3 regions of the Pseudescherichia vulneris genome follow, and region 2 is predicted to be linked to each of the others. Evidence: predicted binding sites of a transcription regulator. Region 2 holds the regulator's gene; each other region holds the start of a gene.
What was found. The regulator PhoB, encoded in region 2, activates phosphate uptake and scavenging genes when phosphate is short. The targets are predictions, from matches to a motif close to CTGTCATAAAACTGNCNNAT.
Positions count from the first base shown of each region.

Region 1 (9,686 bases), 1.4 Mb from region 2:
CCCAGCGCGCCGGTATCGGCATCAACGCCGGTCGCATCCGCGCCCTCGGCAGCCCGATCCGTGGCGGTGAAGCGTTCCACACCGGCTGTATTCCGTTCTACAAGCACTTCCAGACCGCGGTGAAGTCCTGCTCCCAGGGCGGCGTGCGCGGCGGTGCGGCGACCCTCTTCTACCCAATGTGGCATCTGGAAGTGGAGAGCCTGCTGGTACTGAAAAACAACCGTGGCGTCGAAGGCAACCGCGTTCGTCACATGGACTACGGCGTACAGATCAACAAGCTGATGTACACCCGTCTGCTGAAAGGCCAGGATATTACCCTCTTCAGCCCGTCCGACGTGCCGGGCCTGTACGACGCCTTCTTTGCCGATCAGGACGAATTTGAGCGCCTGTACGTGCAGTATGAGCAGGACGAGAGCATCCGTAAGCAGCGCGTGAAGGCCGTTGAGCTCTTCTCGCTGATGATGCAGGAGCGTGCCTCCACCGGTCGTATCTACATTCAGAACGTTGACCACTGCAACACCCACAGCCCGTTCGATCCGGCGGTTGCGCCAGTGCGCCAGTCCAACCTGTGCCTGGAGATCGCCCTGCCGACCAAACCGCTGATGGACGTCAACGATGAGAACGGCGAAATCGCGCTCTGTACGCTGTCGGCGTTCAACCTTGGCGCTATCAATAGCCTCGACGAGCTGGAAGAGCTGGCCGTGCTGGCGGTACGTGCTCTGGATGCGCTGCTGGACTATCAGGACTACCCGATCCCGGCCGCAAAACGCGGGGCAATGGGCCGTCGTACGCTGGGTATTGGCGTGATCAACTACGCCTACTGGCTGGCGAAAAACGGCAAGCGCTACTCCGACGGCAGCGCCAACAACCTCACCCACCAGACCTTTGAGGCCATTCAGTACTACCTGCTGAAAGCCTCTAACGAGCTGGCGCAAGAGCAAGGCGCGTGCCCGTGGTTCAACGAGACCACCTATGCCCAGGGTATCCTGCCGATCGATACCTATAAAAAGGATCTCGACGCCATTACCGACGAAGCGCTGCACTACAACTGGGAAGCGCTGCGTCAGTCCATCAAGACCCACGGCCTGCGTAACTCTACGCTCTCCGCGCTGATGCCGTCTGAGACCTCATCGCAGATCTCTAACGCCACCAACGGCATTGAGCCGCCGCGCGGCCACGTGAGCATCAAAGCGTCGAAAGACGGGATCCTGCGCCAGGTGGTGCCGGACTATGAGCACCTGAAAAACAACTATGAGCTGCTGTGGGAGATGCCGAACAACGACGGTTACCTCCAGCTGGTGGGCATCATGCAGAAGTTTATCGACCAGTCGATCTCTGCGAACACCAACTACGATCCGTCCCGCTTCCCATCTGGCAAAGTGCCGATGCAGCAGCTGCTGAAGGATCTGCTCACTGCCTATAAGTTTGGCGTCAAGACCCTGTACTATCAGAACACCCGTGACGGTGCGGAAGATGCGCAGGACGACATGGTGCCTTCTATTCAGGACGACGGCTGCGAAAGCGGCGCATGTAAGATTTAATATCGTTTAGCCGGGTGACGCTTCGCTCACTCGGCCTACGGGATATTGTAGGCCCGGCAAGCTCTGCGCCGCCGGGCGCATACTAGCAGGACAGGAAACACTCGCATGGCATACACCACCTTTTCACAGACGAAGAACGATCAGCTAAAAGAGCCGATGTTTTTCGGCCAGTCGGTTAACGTCGCCCGCTACGATCAGCAAAAATATGACATCTTTGAAAAGCTGATTGAGAAACAGCTCTCCTTCTTCTGGCGTCCGGAAGAGGTTGACGTCTCGCGTGACCGCATCGACTTCCAGGCGCTGCCGGAGCATGAAAAGCACATCTTCCTCAGCAATCTGAAGTATCAGACGCTGCTAGACTCCATTCAGGGCCGCAGCCCGAACGTGGCGCTACTGCCGCTGATCTCTATCCCTGAGCTGGAGACGTGGGTCGAAACCTGGGCATTCTCCGAGACCATCCACTCCCGCTCCTACACCCATATCATCCGTAACATCGTCAACGATCCGGCGATTGTGTTTGATGATATCGTCACCAACGAGCAGATCCTCAAGCGAGCGGAAGGTATCTCCCACTTCTATGACGATTTGATCCAGCTAACCAGTTACTGGCACCTGCTGGGCGAAGGTACGCATACCGTCAACGGTCAAACCGTGACCGTGAACCTGCGCGAGCTGAAGAAGAAACTCTATCTCTGCCTGATGAGCGTTAACGCGCTGGAAGCGATCCGCTTCTACGTCAGCTTCGCCTGCTCTTTTGCCTTCGCCGAGCGCGAGCTGATGGAAGGCAACGCCAAGATCATTCGCCTGATCGCCCGCGATGAGGCCCTGCACCTGACCGGCACCCAGCATATGCTGAACCTGCTGCGTAGCGGCGTGGACGATCCGGAGATGGCGGAGATTGCCGAAGAGTGCAAGCAGGCCTCTTACGATCTCTTCGTACAGGCGGCACAGCAGGAGAAAGAGTGGGCGGAATATCTCTTCCAGGGCGGCTCGATGATCGGCCTGAACAAAGATATTCTCTGCCAGTACGTAGAGTACATCACCAATATCCGTATGCAGGCGGTGGGTCTGGATCTGCCGTTCCAAACCCGCTCCAACCCAATCCCATGGATCAATACCTGGCTGGTCTCTGACAACGTGCAGGTAGCGCCGCAGGAGGTTGAGGTGAGCTCTTATCTGGTCGGACAGATCGATTCGGAAGTAAACACCGACGATCTCAGCGACTTCCAGCTCTAATGGGTGCGGTGACGCTGCGCATCACTGGCGCACAGCTGCTGTGCCAGGATGAACATCCGTCGCTGCTGGCGGCGTTAGAGTTCCACAAGGTTGACGTAGAGTACCAGTGCCGGGAGGGCTACTGCGGCTCCTGCCGAACCCGGCTAATTGCTGGTCAGGTTGAGTGGCTCACCGAGCCGCTGGCCTTTATCCAGGCCGGGGAGATCCTCCCCTGCTGCTGTCGCGCCATGGGCGATATTGAACTCGATCTGTAGTGGCCGATCGGCAAATATAAAAAATCCCTGAACACACACATGTTCAGGGATAAATTTCCGGGTTGACATCACTCACGCCGGAATAGCTAACTCTCCGTTATTTTCTCAGAGCAGCGCTGGAGTTCACTGACTCTGTAATAGATTGGCGTAATATCAACATAGTTAATGATATAGCCGCTTCCCCTGACGTTGGCAATGAAGTCATCAGGTAATCCCAGCAGGCTGAGCCGACGATTAAGGTTTTTTAATACCTGCCACAGGCGCTGGCTCGATGGCACCAGATCGTTCTCCTCCCATACCACGCGCAGCAGCTCCTCGCGCGGCACCGTCGCATGACGGCCATGCTGTAATAGATAGACAAACAGATGCAGCATCGTATGGTTAAATAATACCGAGCCAAAGATAAATGATTTATCGGCGCTTCCCTGCGGCAGGCGATAAAGCCTTCGGTTTTCAATCTCGAAGTGAATTTCTTTGCCTATTACGTAACCGTATAGCCGATATCCCATCGTATCTTTACTCATATCTCTTAAAACTGTCCGTAGGGTGCCGTTCGATCCTTATTTCATAAGTCGCACTGATAATAAGGACGATTATATGGCGATAGTGAATACTTTCAACATACAGCCCGGCGCTTATTTTTACACGCCGCGATGCATGTAAATAAATTATTATTCGACGTTAACAGCAATATTTAGCGTTAAATAGTGAAAAAAGGTAAACAGAGAGTCGCACTGGGTCATCCAGGATCGTCGCGCGGATCATCAACATAATGTATTGATTTTACATGATTTATAAGAAGTAAATGCTACGTGAACCTTACCTGTTTCCGGGGCATAAAAAAAGGGCCTTGCGGCCCTTTTCTGTTTATTGCTTATTAACGACGCGCCAGCACTTCCGTATGGTGCCGCCTCTCACCGAACATCACCACAATCAGTAGCAGTACGGCCAGCACGCTTCCGCCGATCATCACCATAAAGCCGCCGTCCCAGCCGAAGAAGTCAACGGTATAGCCCACGATGGCGCTCGCCGCCACCGAACCGCCCAGATAACCAAACAGGCCGGTAAAGCCCGCTGCGGTGCCAGCCGCTTTTTTCGGGGCCAGCTCCAGGGCATGCAGACCAATCAGCATGACCGGACCATAGATGAGGAAGCCGATAACAATCATGCAGGCCATATCCACGCCCGGGTTGCCCGGCGGGTTAAGCCAGTACACCACGGTAGCAATGGTCACCAGCGTCATAAAGAACACGCCCGTCGCACCACGGTTGCCTTTGAACACCTTATCCGACATCCAGCCGCACAGCAGGGTGCCCGGGATCCCCGCATATTCATACAGGAAGTAGGCCCACGAGGATTTATCCAGCGCAAAGTGTTTCACCTCACGCAGGTAGGTCGGCGACCAGTCGAGGATGCCGTAGCGCAGCAGATAGACAAAGACGTTGGCTATCGCGATGTACCACAGCAGCCTGTTGGGCAGGACATACTTCATGAAGATCTGTTTAGCGGTCAGCTCCTCTTCGTGCTGCTCGCTGTAATCATCCGGATAGTCATTCTTGTACTCTTCAATGGGCGGCAGCCCCTGAGACTGCGGCGTATCACGCATCAGCGCAAAGGCAATAATTGCCACCACAATCGCACCGAACGCTGGCATATAGAGTGCGGCTTTCCAGTCGTTGAACCAGGCCATTCCTAGCAGGAACAGCAGAGGCGGAATACCGCCGCCCACGTTATGCGCGCAGTTCCACACCGAGACAATGCCGCCGCGCTCTTTCTGCGACCACCAGTGCACCATGGTGCGACCACACGGTGGCCACCCCATCCCCTGGAACCAGCCGCATAAGAAGAGCAGTACGAACATGACGGCAATGCTCGATGTCGCCCACGGCACGAAGCCCATGAACAGCATCACCGCCGCCGCCAGGATCAGCCCGGCAGGCAGGAAAACGCGTGGATTAGAGCGATCCGATACCGAGCCCATAATGAACTTGGAGAAACCGTAGGCAATGGAAATGCCCGACAGCGCGAATCCGAGATCGCCGCGGGAGAAACCCTGCTCTACCAGATAGGGCATCGCGAGGGCGAAGTTTTTACGCACCAGATAGTACGCCGCGTAGCCAAAGAAGATGCCGATAAAGATTTGCCAGCGCAAACGACGGTAGAGCGGATCAATCTCTGCCTTTCCCAGGCGCGCCTGATGTGGCGCTGGTTTAAAGATACTGAGCATGTAGCCTCCGTGGCCAAGTATTAAATGTGTAGGGTTAACGTGCCTCACCACTTCAGCGAGGCCGACGATGTTAAGAAATATCGGCAATTGTTACTGTGAATCCACGCACAGATTGTTACAGAAATATGACAAAAATGCGCAAAAAAGCGCAAAAAAGCGCATAATATCGCAATATCGAGCGAAATGAATCAAAAAACAGATTAGAAAGGATTAAATGATAAGAAAACGAACATAAAGGAGGGGGACGTACGGGAGTGTTAAGATGTCCACCGACAAAGGCGGTGAACATCCTGGAATGCTACAGGCAGAAGCGGATCACGCTACAAACAGGGAATCGACCACGCTCACCCAGCCGTGATCGCTGGCGACATCTTTACCGCTTAGCCAGCGGCGCAGTATGTTCAGGGCCATCATGGCACACACTTCCTGACGGATGGCCACGCCGTGGCGTCCGGTGCTGAATTTCACTCGCAGCGCGTGAGTACCCTGCGGCGTAGCGAGGGCAAAGTTAATGTGCTCCTCGTCCAGCCCGCCGACGCTCAGGGCCAGCCCGGCCAGGTGGCGGTTGCGCTGCTCAGTGGCCCAGCGCGCGGTCTGCTCCAGCGTGTCGGCCTGGAACGGTAGTACCTCGCTCGCCAGCAGCGGAGCAGACGCACGGGAGAGTTGCAGCGCCAGCAGGCCGCTGGTGAACTGCTCGCTAACGGTCAGGCTCAGCTGCTGCTCACGCATCTTCTCTGCCAGCAGCGCCGGTAGCCCTTGGGTGCCTTCAAAGATCAGGCTCTCGCCCGCAACGCGCTGCACCTCTGGCCACAGCGCCTCCATGGCTTCACGCTGCTCTGCCGGGCCGGTCAGCTTCAGCTCGATGATCGGCATGGATGAGCGGTAGCCCATCACCACCCCTTCCGGTAGCTGAAGGTGATCCAGGCTCTGGGCCAGATCGCTCTCGGAGCGGCCAAAGGTGGTCAGGCGCAGGCAGACTGGCGGCAACGGCAGGCTAAAGCGCTCCCGCAGACGCGGCAGGATCTCCTGCTGCACCATTACCTTAAATTCAGAGGGTACGCCCGGCGTAAAGAACATCAGGCAGCGGTTAAGCTTGACGGCAAAGCCGCAGGCGGTGCCCACCGGGTTATCGATCAGCTCCGCGCTGGCTGGGATCTCCGCCTGCTTGCGGTTGCTGGGTGCCATCACGCGCCCGCGCTCGGTGAAGAAGCGCTCCATGTGGCTGAGCCACGCTTCATGCAGTACCAGTTCTTCGCCCGCTGCGGTAGCGGCTGCCAGCGCACTGAGATCGTCGCTGGTCGGCCCCAGGCCACCGTTAACGATTAAGATATCGGCGTGCTCGCTGCGTTCGCGCAGAATGGCAACCAGATCGTTAAGGCTGTCGCCCACGGTATTGCGGCGCGTCAGCGGCAACCCTTCGGTGAAAAACAGATCGGCAAGCCAGGCGGCGTTAGTATCCACAATCTGACCATGCAGGACTTCATCCCCGGTAGACAGCATTTCCACGTTTATCATCGTGATCTCCGTACTCTTCCTTAACTGTTGTCGGAGTACTATAACGCATGGGGAAGCAAATAGCGGCAGGATCCAGCAGGAGAAAAGGCGCGGCAGAGTACCGCGCCGGAGGATTAGAAGCTGGCGTTCACCCCAACGTAGGGGCCATCAGCAAGCGCGTTGTCGCGGTTGCCGTCTTTACCCGCCAGGTTCAGATAACGATAGCCAGCTTCAATGCTCAGCGGACGCATGATGGTCAAGCGTGCGCCAGCGTTAGCTTCCTGATAGCTGTCGATACCGCTGGAGAGCGAGTCCGGAGAGTAGTAGTACTCACCAAACAGGCGGAAGCTGTCGCCGATCGGCCACTGCAGGCCGCCGCCAACCGCTGCGGCATAGCCTTCGTCACCGTCGTTCGGATTGGTATAAATGCCTTTACCGCCAACGGTCGCCAGCAGCGGCCCGAGCGGAAGGTTAAGACCCAGCCCCAGACCGGCAGCGTCGCCGTCGTCATCGCTGTGCGTCCAGTTGCCGCTCAGCGCCAGGCCGCTGGTTTCGGTGCCAAATCCGGCCGCCAGGTTAGTGTAGTGTTCCCCTGCCTGACCGCTAAGGCTCAGCGCGCTGGCCGATGCCGATACCAGCATCAGGCTGGCCACTCCCCACAAAATTCTTTTATCCATTGCCCTTTTCCATACTAAAAAATGTAAAACGCCCAAAACCGGCACAGTGTACAAGCCTTTCATGCCAGCAGATGGGCGAAAAGTGTTTTACACGGTTTAGCGGCGCAGGGGAAGCGCTATCCGCCGCGCAGCGTCTGCTGAACCCAGTCGATCAGCGATCGGCGGGAGATTTTGATCCCCCCTGCGTTTAGGCTCTCAGGCAGGGCTAGCCAGTGCACCGGCTGCTGGAAGCGGGCAAGCTTGCCGTTGACCCACGCCCCCAGCGAGTCGATAGCAAACCCGCTGTCGCACGTCACCACGGCAACCGGGCGTTGGCCAAATTCGGGGTCGGCCAGCGGGACTACAAAAGCCTGCTGCACGCAGGGATGGGCCTCAATTACCCGCTCCACCGCCTCCGGCTGGATCCCCTCTCCGCCGCTAAAGAAGAGATTATCCATGCGTCCGAGTATGCTCAGCCGTCCGTTGCTCAGCACGCCGCGATCGCGAGTAGCAAACCAACCTTCATCATTGACCAGCGGGATAAGCTCCCCGTGCCGCCAGTAGCCTGCGGCCATGCTCTCGCCGCGCAGCCACACTTCGCCGTTGACGATCCGTACTTCACGCCCCGGCAGCGGCTGACCGACATCCGGCTCACCGTCGGCGGTTTTTGCACACACCGTGGAGGCGAACTCTGTCAACCCGTAGCCGCACCAGGTACGGATCCCTCGCGCGCTGGCCCGCTGGGTAAGCGCCACCGGAATAGCCGCGCCGCCCAGCAAAACCGCTTTCAGGTTCACGCTGGCGTTCTCCTCCAGCAGCCGCCAGAGCTGGGTCGGTACCAGCGAGGCGTGAGTACAGCCTGCCAGCGCCTGGGCCAGCGGCTGCTTATCGCGAACCGTCAGCCGCCCGCCAGCCAGCAGCCAGCGCCATAAAATGCCCTGTCCGGAGACGTGAAACAGCGGCAGGGAGAGCAGCCAATCATTTTCCGAGCCGTAAGGCAGCAGAGACAGCACGCCATGTGCGCTGGCCAGGTGCGCGGCAGCGGTGTGTACCGCCGCCTTGGGCAGGCCGGTTGAACCGGAGGTGAGCGTCATGGAAACCAGCCGCTGCGGCTGCCAGCAGGCTGCATCCTCGCCCTCTGCGTCACGCATTGCCAGCGTCGGAAGCCCGATGCCGCGCCAGTTGTTATCAACGCTCAAAGTATGTTGTAACGAAAGCGACGGCAGCAGCACCGCCAGCAGCGCCTCAGGCAGCTGGGGATTAATGTGCAATACCCGTGCGCCGCACTGGAGCAGCGCCAGCCAGGCCAGCAGCGTTTGCGGTGAGTTACCGGCGCGCAGCAGCACCCCATTCCCCGGCTGGACGTGTTGCCGGGCAAAGCCTGCCGCCAGGGTATCGATACGCGTACAGAGCATGCGCCAGCTGAGGGTTTCATGATTCAAACGCACGGCGGCGGCGTCACCCCGCTGCTCGCGCCAGTGACGCCACGGCCAATCGGCAAAGGTCATCGCAACGGCTCCAAGGCGGCAATATCAAGGCACGGCAAGGTACTGCCCGGCCAGCGGCGAACCTGCTGAACCTGCATCAGTCCTAGCGTGTCGAGGCCCGGTATAGTCTGCGGCGTCAGCCAGGCGGCAATCCGCGCCAGCTGGGTCAGACCGAGGCTTGACTCGATAGAGGAGCTGATCACCGCCGTCATGCCCAGCGCATGGGCTGCCTGCACCTGCTCGCGTACCCTCTCCAGCGCGCCGGTGAGCGTAGGCTTGATCACTACTGCTTTTACGCCCACCTCGGCGGTAAAGTCAAAATCAGCGTCGCGCAGGCTCTCATCCCAGGCGATGGCGATCCCCGTCTCCTGGGCAAAGGCTAACGAGTCGGCACGGGTTCGGCACGGCTCCTCAAGAAAGGCAATGCGTGATCGATAGTCCGGATGGACATACTTCGCAAACTGCTGCGCCTTTTGCGGGATCCAGGCGCGATTGGCGTCCAGCCGCAGCTGGAGATCGGGCACCGCTTCCAGCAGGAGATTAACCACCATGCCGTCACGTACCGCCTCATAGAGGCCCACTTTGACCTTTGCGACTTTCTCGCCGGGCATGGCAGCAAGCTGAAGTATCAGGTCGTCAGGATCGCCAGTGCAGAGCGGCGCGGCGCGATAGTCCGCTGCCTCAGGTAAGGTTCCGGCCAGCTCCGCCAGGGCACAGCTCACGCCAAAGGCCACCGACGGCATCTCCGGGAGCGTCTCTGCACCCTGTAGCCAGCGGTCAGCCCAGGCCAT
Region 1 is NZ_LR607338.1:3,298,984-3,308,669, reverse strand. Features, by position in the region: gene nrdA (class 1a ribonucleoside-diphosphate reductase subunit alpha) at 1-1,541, shown strand, start outside; gene nrdB (class Ia ribonucleoside-diphosphate reductase subunit beta) at 1,647-2,777, shown strand; gene yfaE (class I ribonucleotide reductase maintenance protein YfaE) at 2,777-3,031, shown strand; gene FN633_RS13800 (winged helix-turn-helix domain-containing protein) at 3,118-3,555, opposite strand; gene glpT (glycerol-3-phosphate transporter) at 3,909-5,258, opposite strand; gene FN633_RS13790 (nicotinamide mononucleotide deamidase-related protein YfaY) at 5,574-6,773, opposite strand; gene FN633_RS13785 (YfaZ family outer membrane protein) at 6,887-7,429, opposite strand; gene menE (o-succinylbenzoate--CoA ligase) at 7,546-8,916, opposite strand; gene menC (o-succinylbenzoate synthase) at 8,913-9,686, opposite strand, start outside.
Region 1: the regulator PhoB is predicted to act here: its motif matches at 5,371-5,390, upstream of glpT (glycerol-3-phosphate transporter).

Region 2 (9,686 bases):
TGATGCGCCGTCAGCGCCGCCTGGGCCTGGGTCAGCAGGACCTGGCTCTGCTGTAGCTGGCTCTCCAGCGAGCGCTGAAGCTGCTCAAGACGCTGGCGTTCGCCATCCTCAAGCAGGGCGGCGAGAAATGCCTGCTGATCGGGGAAGGGGCTCTGCGCCAGCTCGGCGTTAAACTGCGCCTGCTGCTGCGCCACGCGCCCGGCCTCCAGGGCCAGCTGCTGCTGAAGCGTTTGGACCTGGCCGTGGAGAGAGACGCAGTCGTGATGCACCTGCTGCCAGCCGTCAAGACTGACGGCAGGACCTTCGGCTTGCTCCTCAGCAGCAGGGAGCGTCTCCAGCAGAGGTTGGATCTGGGCTATACGCTCCTGGAGCGCAGCAGTCTGGGTCTGGCTCTGCTGCCAGCGGCGAGACTCCTCCTCGCGGGCGGCAAACCAGGCTGACTCTTCCCCCTCTGCGGGCAGGGTCAGCCCGAGCTGGGTCAGACTCTCTGCCAGCGTCTTGCGGCGAGAGTCGATGGTCTGCTGGGCGTGCGCCGCCTGCTGCTGGAGCTCGTTGAGCTGCTCCTCCAGCGCCAGCCGCTGGCTGAACCGGTAGAGCTGCTGCTCGCGAGTCTCTTCGGCCTGCAGCCAGCCGCTGACGTCATCCTCGGGCGTCAGCGTGATATTGAGCGCGGTACACAGCTCGCGCCACTGCTGGCTTAGCGCCACATCGTTTTGCGCTTCGGCCTCGGCGGCGAGGCGATCCCTCTCGCTCTGCTTCACCAGCGCATCCAATTGCCCGCGCAGGGCTGCGCCGCTCTCCGCCAGCTGCTTAACCTCGCGCTCCAGAGCATCGCGCCGGGCCTGGTTGGCATCTACGGTCATCGACTGGTACTCCGCGACCGCCGGGTGGGCTGTCGATCCGCAAAGCGGGCAGGGCTCGCCGGCCCGCAGGCGTTCGCGCTCGGCCTCCAGCCCTTTGATCCGCTCTTCCAGGGCGCAAATCGTTTTCACCTCGGCCAGCAGTGCATTCTTCTCTTTATACGCCTGACGCCGCTCGGTCAGGGTCTGGTTGAGAGCGGTCTGCTCCGCGTCGCTCTCGGCCAGCGTTTTTTGCAGCTGCTTGATACGCTGCTGAAGAGGAGCAAAGCTGGCGTGCAGCACGTTCAGGCGCTGGCGCAGCGGGCGCTGTTGAGCGAGATCGGCTATTGCCTGCTGCAACGCCTCGGCACTCAGATCCAGCTCAGGCGCATTCAATGCCGTCAACTGCTGCTGAAGCTTTTCCCGGCGTGCGCTGAGCGTCAGGGTGTGCTTCTTCTCTTCGGTCTGCTGAGCAAAGTTGGCCCGCCAGCCGGTGAGCTCGCTCTGCCAACGCTGCCAGCGTTCGTGGGCGTTCAGCCAGTCGGCCAGCGTTTTCTGTTCCTGCTGTAGCGCGCTCATCTGCGCGTCGGCGGCGGCGCGAATGCGGCTGCGCTTGCTCAGCTGCTGTTGTAAGCGAGTATTCACTTCATCGGCCTGACGCTGGGTCTGGACGTGAGTGCGGATCTGCTCCTGTAAACTCTGCCATATCGGCCGCAGCTGCTGGGCGGGGCGAGCCTGCTCCAGCGCGGCAAGCTGTGGACGGGCGGTCTCCAATGCCAGCTGGGCGCTATTCAGCGCTGTCTGTGCCCGGCCCGCGTCGGCATGCAGTTCGTCGCCGCGCGTCAGCCAGTGAAGCAAGGTCTGCTCGCGCTGCTGGGTAGCGACCAGCGTCTGCTCCTGGTCAGTAAGCACCCGCAAACTTTCATTCAGGGTCTGCATCTGCTCGGTACTCAGCAGCTGGATGCCCTCGGCCTGGGCCTGACGCTGCTCCAGCTCGCCGCGCGCCGCCTTGTGTTTTTCAAATACCATCGCCGAGATCTGGCCGTAGATCTCGGTACCGGTCAGCTCTTCCAGCAGCTCGGCTCGCTCTTTCGGTTTGGCATTCAGGAAGGCGGCAAACTGCCCCTGGGAGAGCAGCATCGAGCGGGTAAAGCGGCCATAGTCCAGCCCCGTCAGGGTGGCGGTAAGCTCCAGCTTATCTTTCACCTTATCGGCGAGAATTTTGCCGTCGGCGCACAGCGCCAGTTCGACGCGGGGTACCTGGAGATTTCCCCCGGCCTGGCTGCGGGCGCGGTTCTGGCTCCAGAAGGCGCGGTAGGCCACGCCTTTTACCTCAAACTCCACTTCGGCCAGGCACTCGGCGGTGTCGCGGGTCATCAGGTCGTTCTGCGACTGCGACACGTTGCTCAGGCGCGGCGTCTCGTGATAGAGCGCCAGGCAGATAGCATCCAGCAGGGTGGTTTTTCCCGCGCCGGTGGGGCCAGTGATCGCGAACAGGCCGTTGCTGGCAAACGGCTCGGCGGTAAAATCAATCTTCCACTCTCCCTTCAGGGAGTTAATGTTCTTCAGGCGCAGGGTAAGAATTTTCATGCGTCTTGCTCCTGGGTCAGCGCTTCCACGGTGGCGCTAAAGAGGGTGCGAACCCGCTGGCCCTGTGCGTCGTCAGGCTCTTCCAGCGCCAGGCGACGCTCGAAAACCTCCTCCACGCGCAGCTCGCTGAGGGTTTCCCGCAGCTCGCCCGCCATCATTCGCTGACGCTGCTCGCGGCTGCGGCGTACCAGCAGCACCTCAACCGGCAGATCCTCGGTCATGGCCTGGATCCGGCGCTGCATGTCCGTCAGCCAGTCGTCGGTAGTGATTTCAATATCGAGCCACACCGGCGGCGAAGCGGGGGATCCGCGCCACTGCTCAAGCTGCTGGCCAATGGCGGCAAGATCGCCTTTGATCACCGCCAGCTGCTGAGTTACCGGCACGGTCAGGAGCGTAACGTCCGCCAGCCTGCCGTCGGCGAAGGTCACCAGGTTAACGCTTTTCGCCTTGCCGGTTTCGTCGAAGCTGAGAGCAATAGGTGAGCCGCAGTAGCGGATATGCTGCTGCCCGCCAATGACCTGCGGACGATGAATATGCCCGAGGGCAATGTAATCCACCGGAGGAAAGTTCTGCGCCGGGAAGGCGTCCAGAGTGCCAATATAGATGTCGCGCACCGCGTCGCTTTTGCTGGCCCCGACGGTGGTCAGGTGGCCGCTGGCGATAATCGGCAGCGGCGCGTCACCGCGCAGGTCGCAGGCCTGCTGATACTGCTGCTGATAGTAGTCGGTGATCGCCGCCAGCAGATGCTGCTGCTTCTCGCTGCCGGAGAGGCCCGCCTGGCTGGTAACGATGTCGCGCGGGCGTAAAAACGGCACCGGGCAGAACACCGCGCCCGGCGTGCCGTCGCGATGCTTAAGAATGAATGGTGCGCAGCCCGCCGCGGCCACCACGGTGGTGTGCAGAAAGGCCAGGATCTCCCGGGATTCGTTCAGGGTCGCCACCGAGTCGTGGTTACCCGCCAGCACCACCAGGTGACAGCCGGTTTGCTGGAGCTGAACCACAAAGCGGTAGTAGAGTTCGCGCGCGTAGCTGGGGGGCGCACCGGTATCAAAGATATCGCCGGCAACGATAATGGCATCAACCTGTTGGGCCTGTGCCGTCTCCAGCAGCCAGTCCAGAAAGGCGGCATGTTCAGCGGCCCGGCTCTTGCTGTAAAAGTTTTGGCCGAGATGCCAGTCAGAGGTGTGAAGGATGCGCATATCGGTTCCATGGCAAAAAAGCGTAAGGCGGATTATAAACGTTTAGGCACAGCGGGAAAGCGGCGATCGTCTTGCGGATGTCATCTGCACGCGTTCAGGTTCATACTGCCTTCATGCTTTTCATAAATCTGTCATAAAACTGACGCATAATGCCACGCAACATATTGATTACAACTATATAGGGCAAATCATGGCGAGACGTATTCTGGTCGTAGAGGATGAGGCCCCCATTCGGGAGATGGTCTGCTTCGTGCTTGAGCAAAACGGCTTCCAGCCTGTTGAAGCGGAAGATTATGACAGTGCGGTGAACCAGCTCAACGAGCCGTGGCCCGATCTTATCCTGCTCGACTGGATGCTGCCCGGCGGCTCGGGCATTCAGTTCATCAAGCACCTAAAGCGCGAAAACATGACCCGGGACATTCCTGTTATGATGCTTACCGCGCGCGGCGAAGAGGAAGATCGCGTCCGTGGCCTGGAGACCGGGGCGGACGACTACATCACCAAACCCTTCTCGCCGAAGGAGCTGGTGGCGCGTATCAAAGCCGTGATGCGCCGAATCTCGCCGATGGCGGTGGAAGAGGTGATTGAGATGCAGGGCCTGAGCCTCGATCCCACCTCACACCGGGTTATGACCGGCGAAAACCCCCTCGACATGGGGCCGACCGAGTTCAAGCTCCTGCACTTCTTTATGACTCACCCGGAGCGGGTCTATAGCCGCGAGCAGCTGCTGAACCACGTCTGGGGAACCAACGTTTACGTTGAGGATCGCACGGTGGACGTGCATATTCGCCGCCTGCGTAAAGCGCTGGAGCTGAGCGGCCATGACCGTATGGTGCAGACCGTTCGCGGCACGGGTTACCGTTTTTCGACCCGTTTCTAATCATTGACTGGAGTGTGACGCGTGCTGGAACGGCTGTCATGGAAAAGGCTGGTCTTAGAGCTGTTTTTAAGCTGTATCCCGGCCCTGGTGCTTGGAGCAACGTTTGGCTATCTGCCGTGGTTTTTGCTGGCCTCGGTCACCGGATTACTGATCTGGCACTTCTGGAATCTGCTCCAGCTCTCCTGGTGGCTGTGGGTTGACCGCAGTATGACCCCGCCTCCGGGACACGGCAGCTGGGAGCCGCTGCTCTACGGTCTGCATCAGATGCAGCTGCGCAACAAAAAGCGCCGTCGCGAGCTGGGCAGCCTGATCAAACGCTTTCGCAGCGGCGCGGAGTCGCTACCGGATGCAGTGGTGCTCACCACCGAAGAGGGGGTGATCTTCTGGTGTAACGGCCTTGCCCAGCAGCTGCTGGGGCTACGCTGGCCAGACGATAACGGCCAGAATATCCTCAACCTGCTGCGCTACCCTGAGTTTACCCAGTACCTGAAGCAGCAGGCGTTTACTAAACCGCTTAACCTGGTGCTGAACAACGGACGTCATCTGGAGATCCGCGTGATGCCCTACAGCGAGCAGCAGCTGCTGATGGTCGCCCGCGACGTCACCCAGATGCACCAGCTGGAGGGGGCACGACGCAACTTTTTTGCCAACGTCAGCCATGAGTTGCGTACGCCGTTGACGGTATTGCAGGGCTACCTGGAGATGATGCAGGAGCAGACCATGGCCGGGGCAACGCGGGAAAAGGCGCTGCACACCATGCGTGAGCAGACCTCCCGCATGGAAGGCCTGGTCAAACAGTTACTCACCCTGTCAAAAATTGAGGCCTCGCCGATTCACACCCTGAATGAAGTCATTGATGTGCCGATGATGCTGCGGGTCGTTGAGCGAGAAGCGCAGACCCTCAGCCAGCAGCGGCAAACCATTGAGTTTCATGTCGATCCTTCCCTGAAGGTATTGGGCAGCGATGAGCAGATGCGCAGTGCCATCTCTAACCTGGTCTATAACGCGGTAAACCATACGCCGCCCGCAACGCACATCATCGTCAGCTGGCAGCGGGTCGCGAGCGGCGTAGAGTTCAGCGTTGAGGATAACGGGCCGGGCATTGCCGCCGAGCATATTCCCCGCCTGACCGAGCGTTTCTACCGCGTCGATAAGGCACGATCCCGCCAGACCGGCGGCAGCGGGTTAGGGCTGGCGATCGTGAAGCATGCGGTCAACCACCACGACAGCCGTCTGGAAATTACCAGCGAGCCGGGCAAAGGCACCCGATTTAGCTTCACGCTACCGGAAAGGCTCATTGCCAAAACCACAGAATAGCGCCGTCGCTGTCACTATAACTTTCCACAGGCCGCAAAATGCGGCCTGTTAGCTTTGCACCATTCAGCACAGCACGTGTTTTTCTGTGGTTGCTGCTTTTTTGTTCGCATGTTTAGCCGTGTGTTTTTCTTATAATTAGCGTTTTATGCTGGTTATTCACTCCAGCCTACAATAACCATCTGGTTTTGCGATCCCATCTTGCCTTTAAACGTTATAAGCGTTTAAATTGCGCCCCTGTCGATGACAGACAGGCTGGATTTGCGTGGTAAATCGAAAAACTATTCTTCGCCACGCCCGGTGGGAAGCATATCCCGCTGGAATCTAATGATATTGCCGCTGTATTGTCCCGTAGGGACTGGCGAAAAATTCAACACGTTCAACACCACATCCACAGGCAGTTAATACATATGACCCATCGTTTAAAACCACGAGATATCGTTGCTCTGGGCTTTATGACATTCGCGCTGTTCGTCGGCGCGGGTAACATCATTTTTCCGCCAATGGTCGGTTTGCAGGCGGGTGAACACGTCTGGACGGCGGCCTTTGGTTTCCTGATCACCGCAGTTGGTCTGCCGGTGCTAACGGTCATCGCCCTGGCGAAAGTGGGTGGCGGTGTCGATAGCCTTAGTGCGCCGATTGGCAAAGTAGCTGGCGTGCTGCTGGCCACCGTCTGTTACCTGGCCGTCGGCCCGCTGTTTGCGACCCCGCGTACCGCGACCGTGTCGTTCGAAGTGGGGATTGCTCCGCTGACCGGCGACGGCGCGATGCCGCTGTTTATCTACAGCCTGGTCTACTTTGCCATCGTTATTCTGGTGTCGCTCTATCCGGGCAAGCTGCTGGATACGGTGGGTAATTTCCTTGCGCCAATGAAGATTGTCGCGCTGGTGGTGCTCTCGGTGGCCGCCGTCGTCTGGCCTGCTGGCCCGATCAGCCACGCGATGGAGGCCTACGAGCACGCCTCGTTCTCCAACGGGTTTGTTAACGGCTACCTGACCATGGATACCCTCGGTGCGATGGTATTCGGTATCGTGATCGTCAACGCGGCCCGCTCTCGCGGCGTCAGCGATGCGCGTCTGCTGACCCGTTACACCGTGCTGGCTGGCGTGATGGCGGGCGTAGGCCTGACCCTGCTCTACCTGGCTCTGTTCCGCCTCGGCTCCGACAGCGCTTCGCTGGTCGATCAGTCGGCAAACGGTGCGGCTATCCTGCACGCCTACGTGCAGCATACCTTCGGCGGCGCAGGCAGCATGATGCTGGCAGTGCTGATCTTCCTGGCGTGCCTGGTCACCGCCGTGGGCCTGACCTGCGCCTGCGCCGAGTTCTTCGCCCAGTACGTGCCGCTCTCTTACCGTACGCTGGTGTTTATCCTCGGCGGCTTCTCGATGGTGGTCTCTAACCTCGGCCTGAGCCATCTGATCCAGCTCTCTATTCCGGTGCTGACGGCGATCTATCCGCCCTGTATCGCACTCGTTGTATTAAGCTTTACCCGCAACTGGTGGCATAATTCGTCCCGCGTGATTGCGCCAGCCATGTTTGTTAGCCTGGTCTTCGGTGTGATGGACGGTATCAAAGCGTCGGCGTTAGGCGGTATCTTACCGGCCTGGACGACGCGTCTGCCGCTGGCAGAGCAGGGTCTGGCATGGTTGATGCCGACCGTAGTAATGGCGGTGCTGGCAATCTGCTGGGATCGCGTCGCGGGACGTCAGGTGACATCCAACGCACATTAATCTACGGTTGCGTCTTTAACCACGGGGCTTACAATCCCGTGGTTTTTTTATTTTTAAACGGCAGTGGAAACGATGGAAAGTACGAACAAGCTAAAGCGGGGATTAAGCACCCGGCACATCCGCTTTATGGCGCTAGGCTCGGCGATTGGTACCGGGCTGTTTTATGGCTCGGCAGACGCCATCAAGATGGCAGGTCCCAGCGTGCTGCTGGCCTATATTATTGGCGGCGCGGCGGCCTATATTATTATGCGCGCTCTGGGCGAGATGTCGGTGCATAACCCGTCGGCCAGCTCGTTTTCGCGCTACGCTCAGGAAAACCTCGGGCCGCTGGCGGGGTATATCACCGGCTGGACCTACTGCTTTGAAATTTTGATTGTCGCTATCGCCGACGTCACCGCCTTCGGTATCTATATGGGCGTCTGGTTCCCAACGGTCCCGCACTGGATCTGGGTGCTGAGCGTGGTGATGATCATCTGCGCCGTCAACCTGATGAGCGTTCGGGTCTTCGGCGAGCTGGAGTTTTGGTTCTCGTTTTTCAAAGTTGCCACCATCATTATTATGATTGCCGCTGGTTTCGGCATCATCATCTGGGGCATCGGCAACGGCGGACAGCCTACCGGCATCCACAACCTGTGGAGCAATGGCGGCTTCTTTAGCAACGGCTGGCTCGGCACGGTAATGGCGTTACAGATGGTGATGTTTGCCTATGGCGGCATTGAGATCATCGGCATCACCGCCGGTGAAGCTAAGGAGCCGGAGAAGTCGATTCCGCGCGCTATCAACTCTGTACCGCTGCGTATTCTGGTGTTCTATGTGGGCACGCTGTTTGTCATCATGTCGATCTACCCGTGGAACCAGGTGGGAACCCAGGGCAGCCCGTTCGTGCTAACCTTCCAGCATCTCGGGATCACCTTTGCCGCCAGCATCCTTAACTTTGTGGTGCTGACCGCCTCGCTTTCAGCCATCAACAGCGACGTGTTTGGCGTCGGACGTATGCTGCACGGCATGGCGGAGCAGGGTAGCGCCCCGCAGATTTTCGCTAAAACCTCTCGCCGCGGCATCCCGTGGGTAACGGTGCTGGTGATGACCGTGGCGCTGCTGTTTGCCGCCTGGCTGAACTACATCATGCCGGAGAATATCTTCCTGGTGATCGCCTCCCTGGCAACCTTCGCTACGGTCTGGGTATGGATTATGATCCTGCTGTCGCAGATCGCGTTCCGTCGTCGACTGTCGCCGGAAGAGATCAAGGCGCTGAAGTTCAAGGTGCCGGGCGGGGTGCCTACAACGGTTGTCGGCGTGCTGTTCCTGGTCTTTATCATCGCCCTGATTGGCTACCACCCTGAGACCCGCATTTCGCTCTACGTCGGCTTTGCATGGATTGCTCTGCTGCTGGTGGGCTGGATGTTTAAACGCCGAAAAGCAGTGGCGTAAACCACCGCACATCGCATACTGTTCTCTGGCAGGTTAACCTAAAGGAGAGCAGTTATGCTGAATGCCTGGCATCTTCCGGTCGCACCGTTTGTAAAACAGAACAAAGATAAGCTGCAGGTTGTCCTGTGGCTGACCGGAGACGCGCTGCCGCTGCGGGTAACCCTGCGGGCAGAACATGATAACGAAGAGATCTCGATCCGCATGCATCCGCTGCGCAGTGCGCCAAAGCCTGGCGTTACGGCCTGGCGGGCTGAGATCGACTTAACCAACGGACAGCCGCGCCGCCGCTACAGCTTTAAGCTGCTGTGGGACGACCGCCAGATCTGGTTTACCCCGCAGGGCTTTAGCCGCTTTCCTCCTGCCCGGTTGGAGCAGTTCGCCGTTGACGCACCGGATAGCGGGCCGCAGTGGGTGGCCGATCAGGTTTTCTATCAAATTTTCATCGACCGCTTTGCCCGCAGCCTGCCGCGCGAGTCCAGCCAGGACAACCTCTACTATCACCACGCCGCCGGGCAGAACATTGAGCTGCGCAACTGGGATGAGCCTGTCACCGCCCACGCTGGCGGCTCGACCTTCTACGGCGGGGACCTCGACGGCATCAGCGAAAAGCTGCCGTACCTAAAGAAGCTAGGCGTCACCGCGCTCTACCTGAACCCGGTCTTTACCGCCCCCAGCGTGCATAAATACGATACCGAAGACTATC
Region 2 is NZ_LR607338.1:1,885,852-1,895,537, forward strand. Features, by position in the region: partial or broken gene sbcC (exonuclease subunit SbcC) at 1-2,429, opposite strand, end outside; gene sbcD (exonuclease subunit SbcD) at 2,426-3,628, opposite strand; gene phoB (phosphate response regulator transcription factor PhoB) at 3,819-4,508, shown strand; gene phoR (phosphate regulon sensor histidine kinase PhoR) at 4,530-5,825, shown strand; gene brnQ (branched-chain amino acid transporter carrier protein BrnQ) at 6,233-7,552, shown strand; gene proY (proline-specific permease ProY) at 7,625-8,983, shown strand; gene malZ (maltodextrin glucosidase) at 9,038-9,686, shown strand, end outside.

Region 3 (9,686 bases), 370 kb from region 2:
ATGCGGTGACCGTCGAGGGTATAGGGATGGGTGTCGACCACGCTATCCGGCCGAACGATGCCCTCTTTAAGCGCCGCCATCAGCACCATCGGCTTCACCGTTGAGCCGGGTTCAAACGTATCGCTGATGGCGCGGTTGCGAAAGTCATCGAGAGTCGCACCGCTGCGGTTGTTGGGGTTGAAATCAGGGTAGCTGGCCATGGCCAGGATTTCGCCGGTCTGGATACGCACCAGCACCGCCGCGCCGGATTCGGCTTTATTCCAGCTAACGGCATTATCCAGCGCGTCCTCGGTGAGGGTCTGCAGGCGCTTATCGATGCTTAACATCAGCGTGTGCGCAGGGACGACAGGCGTTTCAGTCATATTTTCGATGACGTGTCCGTGGCGATCTTTGCGCACCCGCCGCAGACCGGGCTTGCCGATCAGCTGGGCGTTAAAACTCTTCTCAACGCCCTCGATCCCCTGCCCGTCCACGTTGGTAAAGCCAATCAGGTTAGCGGCGACGTGCCCGCTGGGATAAAAGCGGCGCGACTCCTCCTGCAAATTGATGCCCGGCAAATTAAGGTTATCAATCCATTTTGCCTGCTGCGGATCGAGCTGGCGGGCAAGGTAGATAAAACGGGAATGCGGGTTACGCCGGATGCGTTCGGCAATCTCGCTCAGCGGCATATGCAGGGCGCTGGCCAGCGCCTGCCAGCGTGAGTTCACACTTACCCCACCGCTGCTGTTAATGACTTTAGGATCGGCCCAGATCGCACTGACCGGCACGCTCACCGCCAGTGGAAGCCCGTTGCGATCGACGATCATTCCCCGGGGCGGGACTATCTTCTCTTCCCGGATTGAGCGCATATCCTCCTCCTTGACCAGCTTTTCCGGCGAGACGACCTGCAGCCAGGCCGTTCGGCCCAGCAGCAGGCCCAGCGCACAGATAATGGCCACGCAGAGCAAGGCAAAACGTAGAGGGGTATAGTTGCTGGAAAGAGGATTTTTTTTCACCTTGGCTCCTGAAACGGATTAACCCGCTGATTTGACAGGAAACAACACCAGAAAGGGAAAAAAGTGTGCTAATAACGGTATGGCTTTGCAACAAAAGAAGAATGGAGGGTCTTACAGTAACATTTTGAAAAACAAGCATTAAAAAGCCCCGCACGTGGCGAGGCTTTTACGCTGACATTGATGCGCTAATCGCGCTCAAGCAGTGGAGGAAAATCAGATAGCAGTAACGTTAACCGCTGCTGGGCCTTTCTGGCCGTCCTGAATTTCGAACTCAACGTTCTGGCCTTCAGCCAGAGTCTTGAAGCCGTTACCCTGGATTGCAGAGAAGTGTACGAACACGTCTTTGCTGCCGTCAGCAGGAGTAATGAAACCAAAGCCTTTAGACTCGTTGAACCACTTAACTTGACCTTTAATCTTTGCCATTTGCAAAATTCCTTAGAGTGTTTTCTTAGCCCGCAGGCATTGACCGAGATGAAACAGAGACATTACTGCATGAGGCACTAAATAAGGTTCGGCAGAGAAGCAGTATTCAACGACAACGTGTTTACTCAGAACTTCTTTACTGATAATGCCACACATAAACAGAACTGTACCTCGTTTAACCTACACCGTGTTATCACATACAACGTTAATTATGGCAAGCCATTTTTAATGATGTCTGGATCTGTCGCACAATTTCAGCGGCAAGCAGAACAACAGGTGTGCAGCTAACCTAGCGCAGTGATGTCGTTTCGTCCAGCCTGGACTTTACGATGGCTAAATAGAGCATGTCGTTAGCAATTTTTGTGCAATAGCTTACTGAAAAATCATGAGAATGGGTGAGTGTAAACGTCTTTGCCCGGTAATCAGAAATGAATAAGTTGACCACCGAATAATTGTTGCTCAATTAGTGCATCCCCTGCACCAAAATAATGAAAGTTTAATGACACTGCATCAATTCAAAGCAATAAAAACGTTTCGCTAAAAATAATAGCGTTTATATAACCCCTTCAGGCTACTCCGCTGCCTGTTTAATAGTCCGGGCATCGAGAGATAAATACCCACCTATTTTCAGGATCCTGAAGTTATCCGTTTGCGTTACCGTCTCGCTTAATACCGCTGCCAGCTCCCGGGCTGGCTCGTCTACCGCTTCATCCGCCAGCTCAAAGACACCCCAGTGGATAGGAAACGCCAGCGGCTCACCGATCTGCTGCCAGAGCGACACCGCATGCTGCGGATCCATATGATGTACGGACATGAACCAGCGTGGGGCATAGGCACCGACCGGTAGCGCAGCGGAATCGGGTCGGCCCAGCCGCTCGGGAATGGCCAGCAGGTCTGGCGTGTAGCCAGTGTCTCCGGCAAACCAGAAGCGATGCGCTCGCGACTCTACCACCCAACCGCACCAGAGTGAACGATCCCTGTCCCATGGCGTACGCATGCTCCAGTGCTGGGCAGGTACGGCGCTTAGGGTCATTCCCTGAAAGGTAAAGCTCTGCCACCAGTCAAGTTCAACAACGTGGCGCACGCCGTGGCGGCGGCACCAGCGGCCCAGCCCAAGCGGAACAAACAGCGTGACGTCTGGAAAGCGTTTTAATAGGGCGCGGATGGTGCGGGTATCGAGATGATCGTAGTGGTTATGCGAAATGAGGATGGCATCCAGCGCGGGCAGATCGCTAACGTTCAGCGGCGCGGGACTTTTGCGCTGCGGCCCGGTAAAGCGTACCGGGGAGGCACGATTAAAGAAGAGCGGATCCGCCAGCAGATAACAGCCGTCCAGACGGAGCAGCATGCTGGCATGGCCCAGCCACCACACCCCATCCTCGCTGCCGCCTATTTCGGCGCGCTGCCACCACTGCTGAAGAAAAGTGTCATAGCCACCCTCGGGAGGATGCGGCAGCCCGGCGGCGCGGCGCTCTTTTTGCCAGCGCTCAACGTCACCGGGCTGATGCCCTCCGGGGGTCAGATTACGAAACCCGGTGGGCGTATGGTGAGTCAGGGCTGGATTATACCAGGGATTTTTCCATGCCATCACTCACCACCCCTTCCAACGCATTTAGCGTTCAGCCACCAGGCGGATAAAATCGTCGCCGTCGGTTTGCACCGTTGCCGCCGCTTTTACTTCCGGCTCGGCTTTTTCCGGCGCGTTGGCATCGCAGAGGCGACGCAGCAGCACGTTCTGTCGTTTTTGCTGATCCAGCAGCGCCTCAAGCAGTTCAATTTGCTCGTTAGCACGAGAGCTGGCCCGGTTCACAAAAAACCACAGCACCAGCCCAACGACCAGCACCACCAAAGAAATTACCAGGGACGCAAGATTGAACGCGCCCGAATTCAGTACTTCGTTCATTACACCACCTCAATGTTGACGCGCTATCTTACCACTGGCATTAAGGAAGGGAATGATTCGAAGCAAAAATGCCGCTACCAGGGGATAAATTTATTGATAACGCAAATACCGCTGAAAAACTGTACGTCCTGATCGCACATCACATTGAGCATCTGGGTCCAGAGCATCAGGCAAATTACCAGGATGGCAATCACAAGCAGCCACCGAAACTTTCTCACTCTTCTCTCCGAATCAACGTTTTATGCAAACAGGTTACTCCCGGCATCTTAAACCGGAGCTAACTGTAGCGCTATTTGACCCTTCAGGAAACTACTGTCAAGGAGGTAGCAGAGATGAAAACGCCGCGTCTGGCGCGGCGTCTGGTATCAGAACGGATAGTCGTTGTAGCCCATCTGCTCGGAGATCTTACGTGCTGCGGTATGCAGCATCTCAACATACTCATGCAGACGCTCTTCAGAGAAGCGCAGCGTTGGGAAGGAGATGCTCAGGCCAGCGATGACCACGCCAAAGCGGTCAAAGACCGGCACGCCAATGCAGCGCAGCCCCTCTTCCTGCTCTTCGTTGTCTTCGCCGTAACCCTGCTCGCGAACGGTATCGAGCACCGGCAGCAGATCGTCGGTAGTAGTGATGGTGCGATCGGTGCTGCGCTTATATTCAACGCCTTCGAGGATCTGTTTAACTTCCTCGCGATCGCGCCAGGCCAGCAGCACTTTACCGATGGCGGTGCTGTAGAGCGGGTTGCGGCGACCAATACGGGAGTACATGCGCAGATTGTACATGGAGTCGATTTTATGGATGTAGACAATGCTGTCTTCATCCAGCGCGCCAAGGTGCACCGTCTCTTTGCTCAGACGCGACAGCTCACGCATCTGGATATCGGCGCTGCGAATTAAATCAACGTTTTGCAGCGCACGTGCGCCGAGTTCAAAGAGCTTAAGCGTCAGGGAGTACTTCTCAGACTCCCCCTCCTGGGCCACGTAGCCAAGGGATTTCATCGTCTGCAAAAAGCGATACACGGTGCTTTTTGACATCATCACACGCTGAGACAGTTCAGTAATGCCAATTTCCCGCTCTTCCCCGAGCGCCTGCAGAATGCCAAAGACCTTCAGTACTGAAGAGACAGAATCTGGCTGCTTGTCCAAATCTGCGATTGCCATTAATCACCTCATCGCGAGTGTTTTATAAAATTTAGAATAGGTTTTTATTATAATTTCGTCGCGGGTCGCCCGCAATGGCAGTTTGTTAACTTCGTTACAAATCTGCGATATAAAAACAGCGCCTGGCTGGTAAAATCGTTCTCACGATAATAATTTCAGCTTAATCATATAAATCCCATGGATAAATCTTTTACAGAAGGGCTGCCGATACCGCAGCGCTACGGGGCGATACTGACGATCATCATCGGTATTGCCATGGCGGTGCTGGATGGCGTCATCACTAACGTGGCGCTGCCAACTATCGCCAGCGATCTGCACGTCTCCCCGGCAAGTTCGATCTGGGTGGTGAACGCCTACCAGATTGCCATTGTGATCTCCCTGCTCTCCTTTGCATTTCTGGGAGATATGTTTGGCTATCGACGCGTTTATCAGTGCGGGCTGGCGTTCTTTACCGTCACCTCGTTTCTCTGCGCTCTCTCCGACTCGCTCACTATGCTCACCCTGGCGCGTATCGCGCAGGGCTTCGGCGGCGCGGCACTGATGAGCGTTAACACGGCGCTGATTCGCCTCATCTACCCTCAGCGCAGCCTGGGCCGGGGGATGGGCATCAACTCCTTTGTTGTGGCAGTCTCCTCGGCGGCGGGCCCCACCATTGCCGCCGCGATCCTCGCCGTGGGTTCGTGGCAGTGGCTGTTTTTGATCAACGTGCCGCTGGGGATCGTCTCCTTGTTGCTGGCGATGCGCTATCTGCCTGCCAACCCGCCGCGCCGCAGCACCACGCGCTTCGATCTGCCCAGCGCGGTGATGAACGCCCTCACCTTTGGCCTGCTCATCCTGGCGCTGGGCGGCTTTGCCCAGGGACAGTCGCTAACGCTTATCGCTGCGGAGGTAGCGGCCATGCTGGTGATCGGTTACTTCTTTATTCGCCGCCAGCTTGGGCTGCCCGTGCCGCTGCTGCCGGTGGATCTGCTGCGCATTCCGCTCTTTTCGCTCTCTATCTGCACCTCGATCTGCTCATTCTGCGCCCAGATGCTGGCCCTGGTCTCTCTGCCCTTCTTTATGCAAAGCGTGCTGGGCCGCAGTGAAGTGGAGACCGGGCTACTGCTGACGCCGTGGCCGCTGGCAACTATGGTGATGGCCCCGCTGGCGGGGTATCTGATTGAGCGGGTTCACGCGGGCCTGCTGGGTGCGGTGGGATTGGCGGTAATGGCTGCGGGGCTGCTGGCGCTGGCGCTTCTCCCAGCGGCACCGTCGGATATGGATATCATCTGGCGGATGATGCTCTGCGGAGCGGGCTTCGGGCTGTTCCAGTCGCCCAATAACCACACCATTATTACCGCCGCCCCGCGCCAGCGCAGCGGCGGAGCCAGCGGCATGCTCGGCACCGCGCGCCTGCTCGGACAGAGCATCGGGGCCGCGATGGTGGCGTTGATGTTTAATCTTTTCACCGATCACGCGACGCATGTTGCGCTGCTGTTCGCGGCGGTATTAGCCGCCGTTGCCGCCGCCATCAGTGGACTGCGGATGACGCAGAAACCGCAGGCATAAAAAAAGCGCGTCATTTGACGCGCTTTTTATTTAAACCACAAGTTACTTCAGGTACTCACCGCTACGCAGGGCTTCAATACGCTTATCCAGCGGCGGGTGGCTCATAAACAGCTCGCTCAAGGATTTGGATTTCCCGTTGATGCAGAAAGCCATCATCGTGCTGGCTTCCTGCGGCTCGTAGCTGGTTTTCAGACGCTGCAGGGCGGCAATCATCTTCTCACGACCCACCAGCTTCGCCGATCCGGCATCGGCATGGAATTCACGGTGACGCGAGAACCACATGGTGATAATGCTCGCCAGAATACCAAACACCAGCTCCAGCACCATCGACACGGCAAAGTAGATCAGCGGGTTGCCGTTGCTCTCTTCGCCTTCGTCGCGGTTGCCACCCATAAAACCGGCGGCGATCTGCGCCAGGATACGCGAGATAAAGATAACGAAGGTGTTCACCACGCCCTGGATCAGGGTCATGGTCACCATGTCACCGTTCGCGATATGGCTGATTTCGTGAGCAATAACCGCTTCGGCTTCGTCACGGCTCATGTTTTGTAACAGGCCGGTGCTTACCGCAACCAGCGACGCATCACGGCGCGCGCCGGTGGCAAAGGCGTTTATATCCGGGGCGTGATAGATGGCAACCTGCGGCATCGCGATGCCTGCCTGCTGCGACTGCTGCGCCACGGTGTTCATCAGCCAGCGCTCCATATCGTTGCGCGGCTGCTCAATGACTTCCCCTCCGACCGACTTCAGGGCCATCCATTTCGACATCAACAGCGAAACGAACGAGCCGCCAAAACCAAACAGCAGCGCCATGATCAACAAGCCCTGAACGCTACTCGACTGAATACCCGTCAGGCTCAGCACCAGCCCGAAGACCAGCATCACCGCCAGGTTCGTTAACAGGAAGAGCGCGATCCGCATCATAATTTTCTTTTAACCTCAACTTAACAAAACGCACTATGCGACTACCCACATCGTATGGGTATATTGACTATTTTCAAGCATAACCCGCGCGTAAGTTACCAGAAAGACACAACTTTACATTTAGACGCGGCAGGCTTACGCCGCGATACGCATGTTAAAAAAAACAGGCACAATTTCTTGTGCCTGTTGCGGTTTACTGTGCCTTAGCGGGCTGCGCTGGCGGGCTATCTTTCTCGATATGTGCCAGGTCGAGGGCAATATGCACCGTCTCATCAAGATAGGGATCCGGCTCCTGATAATCCTTCGGCAGATCGTCCAGCTTCTTCAGCACCGGCTTGCCTTCGCGCTTGAAGCGGTCGTTCAGGCGAGCCAGGCGAATCGCATCGTCTTCGGCGTTCTCTTTCTCACGCTGGGCAAGATTGAGCGATATCTGATTCCGCTTATCTTTCAGGGCATTGAAGCGAGCAATGTCCTTCAGGATATACTGGAACTCCGGATCTTTGGCGATACGATCGTCATGCTCCTTGAGCAGCTGCGGCCCAAGCGGCGTTAGATCGCCAGACTTCACGAAGGTCGCAGCGTTGATGCTATCCCACGGCAGCGCGTTATCTTCAAACTTCTCACCGGTTTCGGTCTCTTCATTGCCGGTCGGCATGATGATATCCGGCGTCACGCCCTTACGCTGCGTGCTGCCGCCGTTAACGCGGTAGAATTTCTGAATGGTGTACTGCACCGAACCCAGCGCTGGCCACTCCGGACGCAGCATCTGATCGTAGATGCGGTTCAGGGAGCGATACTGCTGCACCGTACCTTTACCGAAGGTCGGCTCACCGACGATCAGCGCCCGGCCATAGTCCTGCATCGCGGCAGCAAAGATCTCTGACGCCGAGGCACTAAAGCGGTCAACCAGCACCACCAGCGGGCCTTTATAGTAGACGACGCCGTCGGTATCGCTGTCTTCACGCACCTTGCCGTTGTTATCACGCACCTGCACCACCGGGCCGGACGGAATAAACAGGCCAGAGAGCGAGACCGCTTCGGTCAGCGCGCCGCCGCCGTTGGTGCGCAGATCGATGATCACGCTGCTGACGTTCTGTTTCTCCAGCTTCTGCAGCTGCACCTTGACGTCATCGGTCAGGCCAACGTAGAAGCCAGGAATATCCAGCACGCCCACCTTCTCTTTGCCGACGGTTTTCACCGACATCTTCACGGCGCGATCTTCAAGGCGAATACGCTCACGAGTCAGGGTCACAATGCGGGTCTTGGTCCCTTTGCCGGCGGGTAGGATCTCAAGGCGTACCTTGCTCCCCTTCGGACCTTTGATCAGGGCTACGACGTCATCAAGACGCCAGCCAATCACGTCCACCATGTTCTGGCCCGGCTGGCCGACGCCAACGATACGGTCGCCAACGGTGATGGCTTTGCTCTTCGCCGCCGGACCGCCTGCGACCATGGAGTTAATCACGGTGTAGTCGTCGTCCATCTGCAGCACCGCCCCGATACCCTCCAGGGAGAGGCTCATCTCGGTGTTGAACTGCTCGGTGTTACGCGGCGACAGATAGTTAGTGTGCGGGTCGATCTCGTGGGCAAACGCAGTCATCGCCAGAGAGAAGACATCTTCACTGTTGGTTTGCGCCAGACGACGAATCGCGAACTTATAGCGACGGGTCAGCGTCTCGCGGATCTCTTTCTCGTCCTTACCGGTCAGCTTCAGGCTCAGCTCATCGAACTTCACCTTGGCATCCCACTGGGCGTTCATCTCCGCGTCGTCTTTCGGCCACGGCGCTTTACTGCGGTCAACGTTAAAGGTGTCGTTGCCGGTGAAATCCATCGGCCGCTCAAGCACCTTCAGCGCATATTGGTAGCGCTCAAACCGGCGCTTTTGTGCCAGGTTATAGAGCGCATAAAACACGTCGAGTTTGCCGGTGCGCAGCTCCTCGCCAAGCACGCTCCGCTTCGGCATGAACTTCTCAACGTCACTTGCCAGCAGCACGTTATGGCTGTAGTCCAGCAAGTTTAAATAGCGATCGAAAATCTTGCCCGAGAATGCCTCATCGAGATCGAATTGACGGTAGTGGGAACGGGTGAAGCGCGATGTAACGCGCTCACTGACCGTTGCATGCTGGGTCTCTTCCTTTAATACCGGAATCTGATCGGCACGCGTAATATCTTCCACGGCAAAAGCCTGTCCTGCAATCAGGAACAGGCCAGCCAACGCGGTGCGCTTAAACAAAGTGTTCATGCCGGGCCTGGCCTCCGTTTCAGAACAACAGGTGTTCTGCGCGTACAATCATCGACATGCCTGAGGTCAGCTGTACACGAACACCGTCTTTGGTGATCTCCAGTACAGTGGCGTCCATTGCGTTGTTGCCCGCTTTCACCTTAAGGTTCTGACCCACGTTCAGCGCAGTAATATCGGATACTGGCGTATGCTGTGGCTCTTCACGCGGTGCGCGCTGAGGTTTCGCGGCAGGTTTGTCGGCGCGTGGTTTACGCTGCTCGTTGCCCTCTTTACGGCGCGGTGCAGGACGCGGTTTACGCTCGCGGCGTGGCGCATCTTCCTGCTCACCGGCAGCCGCAGCGGCTTCGCGCTTTTTGGCTTGCTGTTCAGCACGCTGGGCCTGGACGCGGGCTTTCGCCTCTTCCAGCTGCTTACGCGCATGCTCAACATGCTGTTCATCCAGTACACCGCTCGGATTGCCGTCGAGATCGACGCGGGTCGCACCTGCTTTGATC
Region 3 is NZ_LR607338.1:2,257,480-2,267,165, forward strand. Features, by position in the region: gene ftsI (peptidoglycan glycosyltransferase FtsI) at 1-995, opposite strand, end outside; gene cspE (transcription antiterminator/RNA stability regulator CspE) at 1,209-1,418, opposite strand; partial or broken gene FN633_RS09625 (DUF2627 domain-containing protein) at 1,431-1,574, opposite strand; gene FN633_RS09630 (MBL fold metallo-hydrolase) at 1,990-3,006, opposite strand; gene FN633_RS09635 (YebO family protein) at 3,031-3,321, opposite strand; gene mgrB (PhoP/PhoQ regulatory lipoprotein MgrB) at 3,396-3,539, opposite strand; gene kdgR (DNA-binding transcriptional regulator KdgR) at 3,687-4,478, opposite strand; gene FN633_RS09650 (MFS transporter) at 4,656-6,026, shown strand; gene htpX (protease HtpX) at 6,069-6,950, opposite strand; gene prc (carboxy terminal-processing peptidase) at 7,144-9,192, opposite strand; gene proQ (RNA chaperone ProQ) at 9,212-9,686, opposite strand, start outside.
Region 3: the regulator PhoB is predicted to act here: its motif matches at 4,570-4,589, upstream of kdgR (DNA-binding transcriptional regulator KdgR).